Regions from separate parts of the Streptomyces sp. BBFR2 genome, predicted to be linked through region 2. Evidence: predicted binding sites of a transcription regulator. Region 2 holds the regulator's gene; the other holds the start of a gene.
The links. Region 2 encodes HspR, which represses chaperone genes until heat shock. Its sites were predicted from a motif close to TTGAGNNNNNNNNNCTCAA; they were not measured.
Positions count from the first base shown of each region.

Region 1 (5,211 bases), 1.6 Mb from region 2:
CCGTTCACCTTCTGCTACACGCTGCTGCTGGTGGCGACGTCGCTCTTCGCGGCGTACGCGGACCCGGCGCGGGTGGCGGAGCTGCTGCGGGCCTCCAGCACCGACGCGGCACATCTGGCCGCCGCGCCGCTGCGGGTTCTGGTGGCCAGCGCGCTGTGGAGCGACGGCGGGATGCTCTCCGGGTTCGCGCTCGCCTTCGTCGTGGTGCTGACCGCGCTGGAGCGGCGGGTCGGCGCCGCGCGCACCCTCGCGGTCTTCCTCGGCGGCCATGTGCTGGCCACCCTCGCCACCGAACTGCCGGTGGGCGCCGCCGTCGCCGCCGGGACGCTGCCGCCCGGTGCGGCGCACCGCCTCGACTACGGCATCAGCTACGGCGTGATGGCCTGCGCCGGAGCGCTGGCCGGACTGCTGCCGGGGCGGCTGCGGTGGCCGCTGCTCACCGGCGCCGCCTGCTACGCCACGGCCGGCCTGCTGACCTTCGCCGACCCGCTCAGCTCCTGCGGCCATCTCCTCTCCCTCGCCATCGGCGCCGCCGCCTGGCACCCGCTGCGCCGCGGACGGTCCGGCCCGCCCCCGGCCCGGCTCCACGGCGACCTCGGCCATCCGGCACTGCGCCGGGGACCGGGCCGCCCGGGGACGGTCGCGGGGGTGCGCCGGCGGGGGTGAGTCCGGGGGCGCGCCGGTCGCGGGCACGGACGGGCCGGAGCCGGCGTGTGCCGGGCCGCCGCCCCGTTCGCCCGCGCGGGGTCGCCCGTTCCCCTCGCCCCGCGGTCGGGGCCTGTTTCCGCTGGTCACCGGCGAGTCCGTGCTCGATGGGCCGCCCCGCCCGGCCCGGGCCCGGCCGTCCTCAGCCGCCCGGCGGTGTCCACACGTACGGCGTGGTGGTGGTGACAGCGTGGAGGCCGAGGCGGCGGAGGACGGGGGCGCTGTCGGCGGAGGCGTCGACCTGGAGGAGGTCCACGCCGTGGGCCACGGCGAGGGTGGCGCGGGCGGCGACCAGCGCGCGGTAGAGACCCCGGCCGCGCCAGGCGGGCAGTGTCGAGCCGCCCCACAGACCCGCGGTGCCGGTGCCGGGCCGCAGCACCAGCCACCCCGCCGACACCACTTCGCCGGCGGCCTCGGCGACCAGTACGGCGATGTGGTCCGGGGCGGCCGCGATCCGGGCGATCAGATCGTCGGCCAGCCAGCCGTGGTCGTCGCCCCAGACCGCGGTCTCCATGGCGGCGACGCGCCGCATGTCGGCGTCGTCGGTGACCTGACGCAGGGTGATGCCCTCGGGGAGCGCGGGGTCCCCGGCCAGCTCCCGGGCGCGGCCGATGAGGACGGTCTCCCGCTCCTCGGGGACGAATCCGGCGGCCCGCAGCCGCTCGGGGAGGTCCGCCGGCCGGTCGTGGCCGCGGGTCTTCCACTCCACCGCCTCGCCCCGGGCGGCGAAGACCGCGCACTGCCGGGCGATCAGCGCGTCCAGCGCGGCGCCGTCCACGCCCAGGTCCGGCGGGCCGCTGACGAACCCGCGGAACTGCCCGGTCAGCCGGGTCACCGGCCCGTCCTGCTCCAGGGTGACGCCCCGGGGGAGCTCCGCCGGAACGCCCCGCATCCGCTCGTCGTAGGCCGCGAGCAAGCCGTCGATGGTGTCCGTCACGGTTCGACGGTACGAGCGGTGGCAAACGGTTTTCCGGCACCGCGGGCGGCGGGGCGTGGCGCGGGGGCGAGGAGCGCGGCCGTGGCGCGGGGCGGTCCCGCGCAGTGGCGCCGGGGCCCGGCCTCGCCCCGTCCGCCGGGGTCCCGTGGCGAGAGGCCGCCTGCCCGCCGTCCGCTCCGAGCCGCAGTGCGCGCCCGCTCCCGCGCCGCCCCTGGCAGCCGCGCTCCGCGGCCGCCGCGCGCTCACCGCCGCCTGTTCGCGACCCCCCGCTTCCCGCTGATCGCTCACAGCGAACACGGACCGGGGAACATCCGGCCGCGCACTTGCATTGAGTGAGTACAGCTCAACTTGCCTGCCGAAGGGGAGATCATGGCTTCGTCGTCCCACACGCTCACTCTGCCCGTGCTGCCCCTCGATGACGAGGTGGTCCTGCCCGGCATGGTCGTGCCGCTGGACCTGTCGGACGCGGATGTGCGAGCCGCCGTCGAGGCCGCGCAGTCCGCCGCCGACCAGGGCAACAAACCGGAGGTGCTCCTTGTGCCCCGCGTCGACGGCACGTACGCGGCGATCGGCACGCTCGGGCGGATCGAGCAGGTCGGCCGGTTGTCCGGCGGCGATCCGGGCGCGCTGATCCGCGGACTGCGCCGGGTGCGCATCGGCTCCGGCACCACCGGGCCGGGCGCCGCCCTCTGGGTGGAGGGCAGCGCCGTCGAGGAGACGGTGCCCGGCGCCGACGGCGAGGGCGGCCGCGCGCTCCCGGGCGCCGTCACCGAACTCGTCACCGAGTACAAGGCGCTGGCCACCAGTTGGCTGCGCAAGCGCGGTGCCTGGCAGGTCGTCGACCGCGTCCAGCAGATCGAGGACGTCTCCGCCCTCGCCGACAACGCCGGTTATTCGCCCTTCCTCACCACCGAGCAGAAGGTCCGGCTGCTGGAGACCACCGACCCGGTGGCCCGGCTGAAGTTCGCCACCGAGACGCTCCGCGACCACCTCGCCGAGCAGGACGTCGCCGAATCCATCGCCAAGGACGTCCAGGAGGGCGTCGACAAGCAGCAGCGGGAGTTCCTGCTGCGGCGGCAGCTGGAGGCGGTCCGCAAGGAGCTGTCCGAGCTGAACGGCGACGACGGCGACGAGAGCGACGACTTCCGTGCCCGCGTCGAGGCCGCCGCCCTGCCCGAGGACGTCCGCAAGGCCGCCCTCAAGGAGGTCGACAAGCTGGAGCGGGCCGGTGACCAGAGCCCCGAGGGCCCCTGGATCCGCAACTGGCTCGACACCGTCCTCGAACTGCCGTGGAACGAGCGGAGCGAGGACGCCTACGACATCGCCGGTGCCCGCGCCGTGCTCGACGCCGACCACGCCGGTCTGGACGACGTCAAGGAGCGCATCACCGAATACCTCGCGGTCCGCAAGCGCCGCGCCGAACGGGCGGCCGAAGCCCCCGAGGGCCCGGAGACCGGCGGCGCCCGCCGTGCCGGGGGCGCCGTGCTGGCGCTCGTCGGCCCGCCCGGCGTCGGCAAGACCTCGCTCGGCGAGTCCGTCGCGCGGGCCATGGGCCGCTCCTTCGTCCGCGTTGCGCTCGGCGGCGTCCGGGACGAGGCGGAGATCCGCGGCCACCGGCGGACGTACGTCGGCGCGCTGCCCGGCCGTATCGTCCGGGCGATCAAGGAAGCCGGTTCGATGAACCCGGTGGTGCTGCTCGACGAGATCGACAAGGTCGGCTCCGACTACCGCGGCGACCCCGCCGCCGCCCTCCTGGAGGTCTTGGACCCGGCGCAGAACCACACCTTCCGCGATCACTACCTGGAGGTCGAACTCGACCTCAGCGACGTGGTCTTCCTCGCCACCGCCAACGTCCTCGACGCCATCCCCGGCCCGCTCCTGGACCGCATGGAGCTGGTGCGGCTGGACGGCTACACCGAGGACGAGAAGATCGTCATCGCCCGTGACCATCTGCTCCCGCGCCAGTTGGAGCTGGCCGGACTCGCGCCCGGCGAGGTCACCTTCGACGACGCCGCGCTGCGCAAGCTGGCCGGTGAGTACACCCGCGAGGCGGGCGTACGCGGTCTGGAGCGCGCGATCGCCCGGCTGCTGCGCAAGGTGGCCGCCCGGCACGAACTGGGCGAGCGGGAGCTGCCGTTCACCGTCACCGAGGAGGAGCTGCGTCCGCTGATCGGACGGCCGCACCACACCCCGGAGGCGGCGCAGGACCCGGCCGTGCGGCGCACCGCCGTGCCCGGGGTGGTCACCGGGCTCGCGGTCACCGGCGCCGGCGGCGACGTGCTGTACGTCGAGGCGTCGCTCGCCGATCCGGAGACCGGCGCCTCGGGGCTGACGCTCACCGGGCAGCTCGGCGACGTGATGAAGGAATCGGCGCACATCGCGCTGTCGTTCCTGCGCTCGCGCGGCGCGGAGCTGGAACTGCCGGTCGGCGACCTCAAGGAGCGCGGCGTCCACCTGCACGTACCCGCCGGAGCCGTCCCGAAGGACGGGCCGAGCGCGGGTGTGACGATGACCACCGCGCTGGCCTCGCTGCTGTCGGGCCGTCAGGTGCGGCCGGATGTGGCGATGACCGGTGAGGTGTCGCTGACCGGGCGGGTGCTGCCGGTCGGCGGGATCAAGCAGAAACTGCTCGCCGCGCACCGCGCGGGCATCACCACGGTGATCATCCCGCAGCGCAACGAACCGGATCTGGACGAGGTCCCCGAGGAGGTCCTGAGCGCTCTCGACGTACGGCCGGTCGCCGATGTGCGCACCGTGCTGGAGCTGGCGCTGACCGACGCCGCCGTGCCGGTCCGCGACCCGGCCGCTCCGGACGGCGCGGTGCCCGCCGCGGCGTGACGGACGCGGCGGTCACCGCACCGGGGCCCCTCCCGCAAGGCGCGGGAGGGGCCCGTTCGTGCGGGGTGGCTCAGCCGTTGGCGAGCGCCTGGAGCCGGTCGTAGGCGCCGTTGAAGGAGTTGTGGTCCCCCACGGTCGGGCCGGTCGAGGTGTACTGCCAGATGGTGTGGAAGCCCCACCCGGCCGGGAGTTCGCCGACCGAGGAGCCGTAGCGCGGCACCCACAGCGGGTTGACGGAGCCGAAGCCCGCGTAGTTGCCGGTGCACTGCTTCCACCAACTGGTGGAGGTGTAGATGACGGCGTCGCGTCCGGTGCGCGACTTGTAGGTCGCGAACCAGTCCTTCATCCAGTTGACGAGCCCGGTGGCGCTCATGCCGTAGCAGGTGGCGCCGTACGGGTTGTACTCCATGTCCAGCGCGCCCGGCAGGGTCTTGCCGTCCTTGGACCAGCCGCCGCCGTGGTCGACGAAGTAGTTGGCCTGGGCGGCGCCGCTGGAGGTGTTCGGCGTGGCGAAGTGGTACGCGCCGCGGATCATGCCGATGTTGTACGAGCCGTTGTACTGCTGCGCGAAGTACTCGTTGACGTAGCTGGTGGACTCCGTCGCCTTGACGTACGCGAACTTCACGCCGCTGTTCCACAGCGTCTGCCAGTTGACGTTGCCCTGGTGGCCGCTGACGTCGACACCTTCGACCCCGGAGAGCAGCCCGGTCGCCGGGCGGTCGGTGCCGGTG
Region 1 is NZ_CP172415.1:2,022,905-2,028,115, reverse strand. It holds gene ACGH2B_RS07380 (rhomboid-like protein) at 1-666, shown strand, start outside; gene ACGH2B_RS07375 (GNAT family N-acetyltransferase) at 848-1,642, opposite strand; gene lon (endopeptidase La) at 2,012-4,480, shown strand; gene ACGH2B_RS07365 (lysozyme) at 4,551-5,211, opposite strand, start outside.
Region 1: a site for HspR is predicted at 1,971-1,989, ahead of lon (endopeptidase La). Genes of this name have one in related genera too.

Region 2 (5,211 bases):
CTCAGCGCCTCCCGGCTCTTGTTGGTCAGCTCGGCGTCCACGGTCGCGGGGTCCTCCTCGTGCTCGGCGTTCTCGTCCTGTACTGCCGGTCCGCCCGGCGGCGGGCGCGTACGGGGCGTATGACGCGTCCGGTACATGCCCTGGTTGGCGTCCAGTAAGTTGAGTCTACTTCACTCAAGATGAAAGTTGAGCGGGATCGGCTCAATAATGCGGAAAGAGCGGGGCCGGTCGAAACCCACGTACGGCAGCCGGTCCGGGACTGCCGCGCGGGCACGGCGCCCGGGTTCCCCGGACCGTGCCCTGCCACACCTACGGGTGAACCGTCCGCATATGCCAATGGCACCCCATGCCCGGCGCCGACACTGGCCCGGAACGCGATGGAGGTGCAGCATGACGGCTATGGCATACGAGCCGACGGCGACCGACCAGCAGACCCTCCTGGACTTCTTCCTCGGCATGGACACCCCCCACGGTTTCCGCGCCGAGTTCATCGAGGGGGAGATTGTTGTGTCGCCGCCGACCGACGGGGATCACGAGGACTACCTGAGCACACTGGCCCGGCAGCTCTTCCGGTCCTCGGCGACCGAGATGGACGTCTCGGGGAACAAGGGCCTGGTCCTGCCCAGCGGAGGGCGGTGCACCAGGAATCACGTCATCCCCGACGCCACGGTTGCACCGCGCGCCTTCCGCCTCTTCCGGGGCGCCGAACCCTGGATGCCACCCACCGGCGTCGCCCTGGTGGTCGAGGTGACCAGCAGCAAGGCGAAACAGGACCGCGTCGCCGAACGCCACTGCTACGCCCGCGCGGCCCTCCCCCTCCACCTCCTCGTCGACCGCGAGACCTCCACGGTCACGCTGTTCAGCGACCCCGAGGGGGACGACTACCGCGAGTCCCACTCCGTGGCCTTCGGCAAACCGCTGCCGCTGCCCGCGCCGTTCTCCTTCACTCTGGAGACCGGCGACTTCCTCTGAGGCAGGCACCCCGAGGGGCCGGGCCCGCCCGTACGGGGCCCGGCCCCTCGCCGTACGCGGACCCGGACCCACCGCCGTACGGGCAGCGGCACGCCCGTCGGGACGGCTCTCCGGACACCGCCCGCCCTACGCGGAAACGGGCGCCCCCGACCCCGTCGCTACGCTTCCCCCATGGCCCACGATCTCGCCGACCTCAACCCCGCCTACCTCGCCTTCTGGGGCGAGCGCGTCATCTCGACGCTGACCACGCCGCGGGCCGACGGCTCCCCGCACGTCGTGCCGGTCGGGGTGACGTACGACGCGGAGCAGCGGATCGCGCGGATCATCACGCGCGGCGGCAGCACCAAGGCGCGGAACGTCCGGGCCGCCGGGGCGGACGGGGCGCGGGCCGCGGTCTGCCAGTTCGCGGGGCGGCGCTGGGCGACGCTGGAGGGCATCGCCCGGGTCCGGGACAGCGCGGCGGCGGTCGCGGACGCCGAGCGACGGTACGCCGAGCGGTACGGCCGCACGCCGACCCCCAACCCGGAGCGCGTGGTGATCGAGATCGCCGTGACCCGGGCACTCGGCCGGGCCTGAACCGGCGGAACACGGGAGCGCCGCGCCAAGGCCCGGGAGCGCGGCCCGGGTTCCGGGGCCGCCGGGGCGCGGGCGGTCGGCCGATCCGGAGCCGCCGGGGCGCGGGCGGGGCCGGCCGATCCGGCACGAGCACCCGACCGGCGCGGAACACGGGCCGTCGATCGGTACGGAACACGCACCCGACCGGCCCGGAGCGCGGGCCCGCCGCCCGGCCCGGAACGCGGCCCGCACCCCCCGGCCCGGAGCGAGCGCCCGATCAGCCCGAGGACGGCCGCCCGACCGGCCCGGACCACGGGCGGTCAGCCGGTCCGGAGCACGGGCGGCAGGCCGGTTGGGAGCGAGCGCCCGACAGCCCCGGACCACGGGTACCCGGCGGGTGACGGCCCGTTACGACGGCTGCCGTACGCCGGTATTCTCGCCCGCACACCGACCCCGCCCGGAGGGCACGATGAACCCGGTCCGCGCCACCGCCCTCGCCTGTCTGATGCCGCTGTCCGAGCTGGGCGACGAGCCGTTCCTCGTCGACGACCGCGGACAGCACGCCATGTGCGAACGGTGGGCGGCGGCCCGCGGCTACGACCTCACCGTCCGGCTGAGCCTGCACCGGCTGCCCGCCGGGCACCCCACGCTCTGGCGCGACGCGGAACGCGGACTGGTCGATGTCTTCGTGTCCCCGCACCGCCGCGCGCTGGAACACGCCGTGGACGACGCCGACGCGTTCGCCGCCCGCTGCGCCACCGCCGGCATCCGCCTGGCCACCGCCGACCTCGACGAACCGGTCTACGACCTCGCGATGACCTCGGACGTCCACCGCCGCCTGTCGATGCCCACAGCGGGATACGGCGGACACTGAGCGGACGGCCACCGGAAGACCGGGCGACCGTCGGAAGAAACCGGGACCGGGACCGGGACCGGGACCGGGACCGGGACCGGGACCGGCGGCAGCCGGGCAGCCGGGCAGCCGGGCAGCCGGGCAGCCGGGCAGCCGGGCAGCCGGGCGAGCGTAAGACCCAGCGCCCCGCCAGGAGCCCACTCGCCTCCGGACCGGTCGCCTCCGGCCACGCACCTCAGCAGGTCCGGCACCTCACGGCCGCACGCCCGGCCCGCCCCCGGGCATGCGAAAGGGCCGGGTCGCCCCGGCCCTCTCCGCTTCCCTCAGCGCTCCGCGGTGGTCACTCGCCCCGCTTGGGGCGCCACACCACCAGTGCGCTGGTCTGCTGCACATCCTGGTACGGGACCAGATCGCGGCGGTAGGACGCGTGGACCGCGGCCTCCCGCTGCTGCATCGCGCTGGCGGCGCCCTCCAGGGCGCCCTGGAGTTCGGCGACGCGCTGCTGGAGCGCCGCGACCTGGTTCTCCAGCTCGATGATGCGCTTGATACCGGCGAGGTTGATGCCCTCGTCCTGGGACAGTTGCTGCACCGTGCGGAGCAGTTCGATGTCCCGGGCGGAGTACCGGCGGCCCCGCCCGGCCGTGCGGTCGGGCGAGACCAGTCCGAGCCGGTCGTACTGGCGCAGGGTCTGCGGATGCAGGCCGGAGAGCTGGGCCGCGACGGAGATGACGTATACCGGTGAATCCTCGGTCAGTTCATACGGATTCCGACGGTGACCCCGGCTGTCCATCTCATGCTCCCTTCGCGGCCTGGAACAGCTCCGCCCGCGGATCCTGATCCGCGGTCGCCTCGCGATAGGACTCCAGCGACTCCTTCGCCTTGTCGCCGAGGTCCTTGGGAACGATCACCTCGACGGTGACCAGCAGGTCACCCCGGGTGCCGTCCTTCCGCGCCGAGCCCTTGCCCCGCGCCCGCATGGTGCGGCCGTTGGGTGTGCCCGGTGCGATCTTGAGCGTGACGGGCGGGCCGCCCAGCGTCGGTACCCGCACCTCGCCGCCGAGCGCCGCCTCCGGGAAGGTGACGGGCACCGTGACGGTGAGGTTGTCGCCCTTGCGGCCGAAGACGGGGTGCGGCTGGACGTGCACCACGACGTAGAGGTCACCGGCAGGTCCGCCGTGCTCGCCGGGCGTGCCCTTGCCGCGCAGCCGGATGCGCTGCCCGTCGGCGACGCCCGCCGGGATGCGGACCTGCATCGTCCGGGCGCTGGTGGCCCGGCCGCTGCCCTTGCAGACCTCGCAGGGGTTCTCCGCGATCAGGCCGCGGCCCTTGCAGTCGGCGCACGGATCGGTGAGCGAGAAGCCGCCACCCGCGCCCCGGCTGACCTGACCGGTGCCCACACAGGTCGGACAGACCCGCGGGGTGCCGTTCTTGTCGCCGGTGCCCGAGCACGCCTTGCACGGCTCCTTGCTGGACATCCGCAGCGGGACCGTGGCCCCGTCCACCGCCTCGGTGAAGCTGAGCGTCACCTCGGACTCGATGTCCTGCCCGCGCCGCGGCTGGGTGCGGCTGCCCGCACCGCCACCGCGGTTGAACAGACCGCCGAAGACGTCCCCGAGGCCGCCGCCGAAGCCGCCGGCACTCCCCTGCCCCGGACCCTGCGTACCCCCGAAGAGGTCGCCGAGGTCGAAGTTGAAGCTGCCGCCGCCCCCGCCGGGGCCGGGCCGGAAGCCGCCGTTGCCGAAGAGCGCCCGCGCCTCGTCGTACTCCTTGCGCCGCTTGGGGTCGCCGAGTACGTCGTTGGCCTCGGAGATCTCCTTGAAGCGCGCCTCGGCGCCGGAGTCACCGGTGTTGGCGTCCGGGTGGTTCTCCCGGGCCAGCTTGCGGTACGCCTTCTTGATCTCGGCGTCGGTGGCGTCCTTCGGGACGCCGAGGACCTTGTAGTAGTCCTTCTCGACGAAGTCCTTCGTGCTCATCCCCGACGTCCCTCCTTCCGCGTCTTCTTCGCTGCCGTCCGCACGTCAGCCCTCGTCCGGGCCACCGTTCTCCTCGTCCGAAGCCTTGCCACCGTCCTCGGAGGCGGACTTGCCGCCCTGGGCACCGGGCTGCGGCTCGGCGACGGCGACCCGCGCGGGGCGGATCGTCCGCTCACCGATGCGATACCCGGGCTGCAGGATGGCCACGCACGTGGTCTCCGTGACGTCCGGTGCGTACGAGTGCATCAGGGCTTCGTGGATCGTCGGGTCGAAGGGCTCGCCCTCCTTGCCGAACTGCGTCAGGCCCAGCTTGGCGACCACGGCCTCCAGCGATTCGGCCACCGACTTGAAGCCGCCGACCAGCTCGCCGTGCTCGCGGGCGCGGCCCACGTCGTCGAGGACCGGGAGCAGCTCGGACAGGAGGTTCGCCGCGGCGACCTCCTTGACCGCGACGCGGTCCCGCTCCACCCGGCGCCGGTAGTTCTGGTACTCGGCCTGGAGCCGCTGGAGGTCCGCCGTGCGCTCGGTGAGCGCCGAACGCACCTGGTCCAGTTGCGCGGTGAGCGCGATGTCCTGCGCGCCCTGCTTGTCGTCCCCGGCCGGGGCCGAGCCCGCCTTGTCGGCGGACTCGGCTCGCGCCGCGTCGTCAGCGTTGCCTGCGGACTCGGCGCCGGAGACGTCGGGCTTCTCCTCGAAGCCCGGGGTCTCCTCCGTCACGCCGCACCGTCCTTCTTGGGCTTCTCGTCGTCGACGATCTCGGCGTCCACGACGTCGTCGTCGGCCTTGGCCTCGCCCGCACCGGCACCCGCGGCGCCCGCGGCACCGGCGTCGGCACCCGCGGCCTGGGCGTCGGCGTAC
Region 2 is NZ_CP172415.1:3,655,309-3,660,519, reverse strand. It holds gene clpB (ATP-dependent chaperone ClpB) at 1-41, opposite strand, end outside; gene ACGH2B_RS14580 (Uma2 family endonuclease) at 400-972, shown strand; gene ACGH2B_RS14575 (TIGR03618 family F420-dependent PPOX class oxidoreductase) at 1,144-1,548, shown strand; gene ACGH2B_RS14570 (hypothetical protein) at 1,997-2,401, shown strand; gene ACGH2B_RS14565 (heat shock protein transcriptional repressor HspR) at 2,721-3,170, opposite strand; gene dnaJ (molecular chaperone DnaJ) at 3,172-4,353, opposite strand; gene grpE (nucleotide exchange factor GrpE) at 4,399-5,070, opposite strand; gene dnaK (molecular chaperone DnaK) at 5,067-5,211, opposite strand, start outside.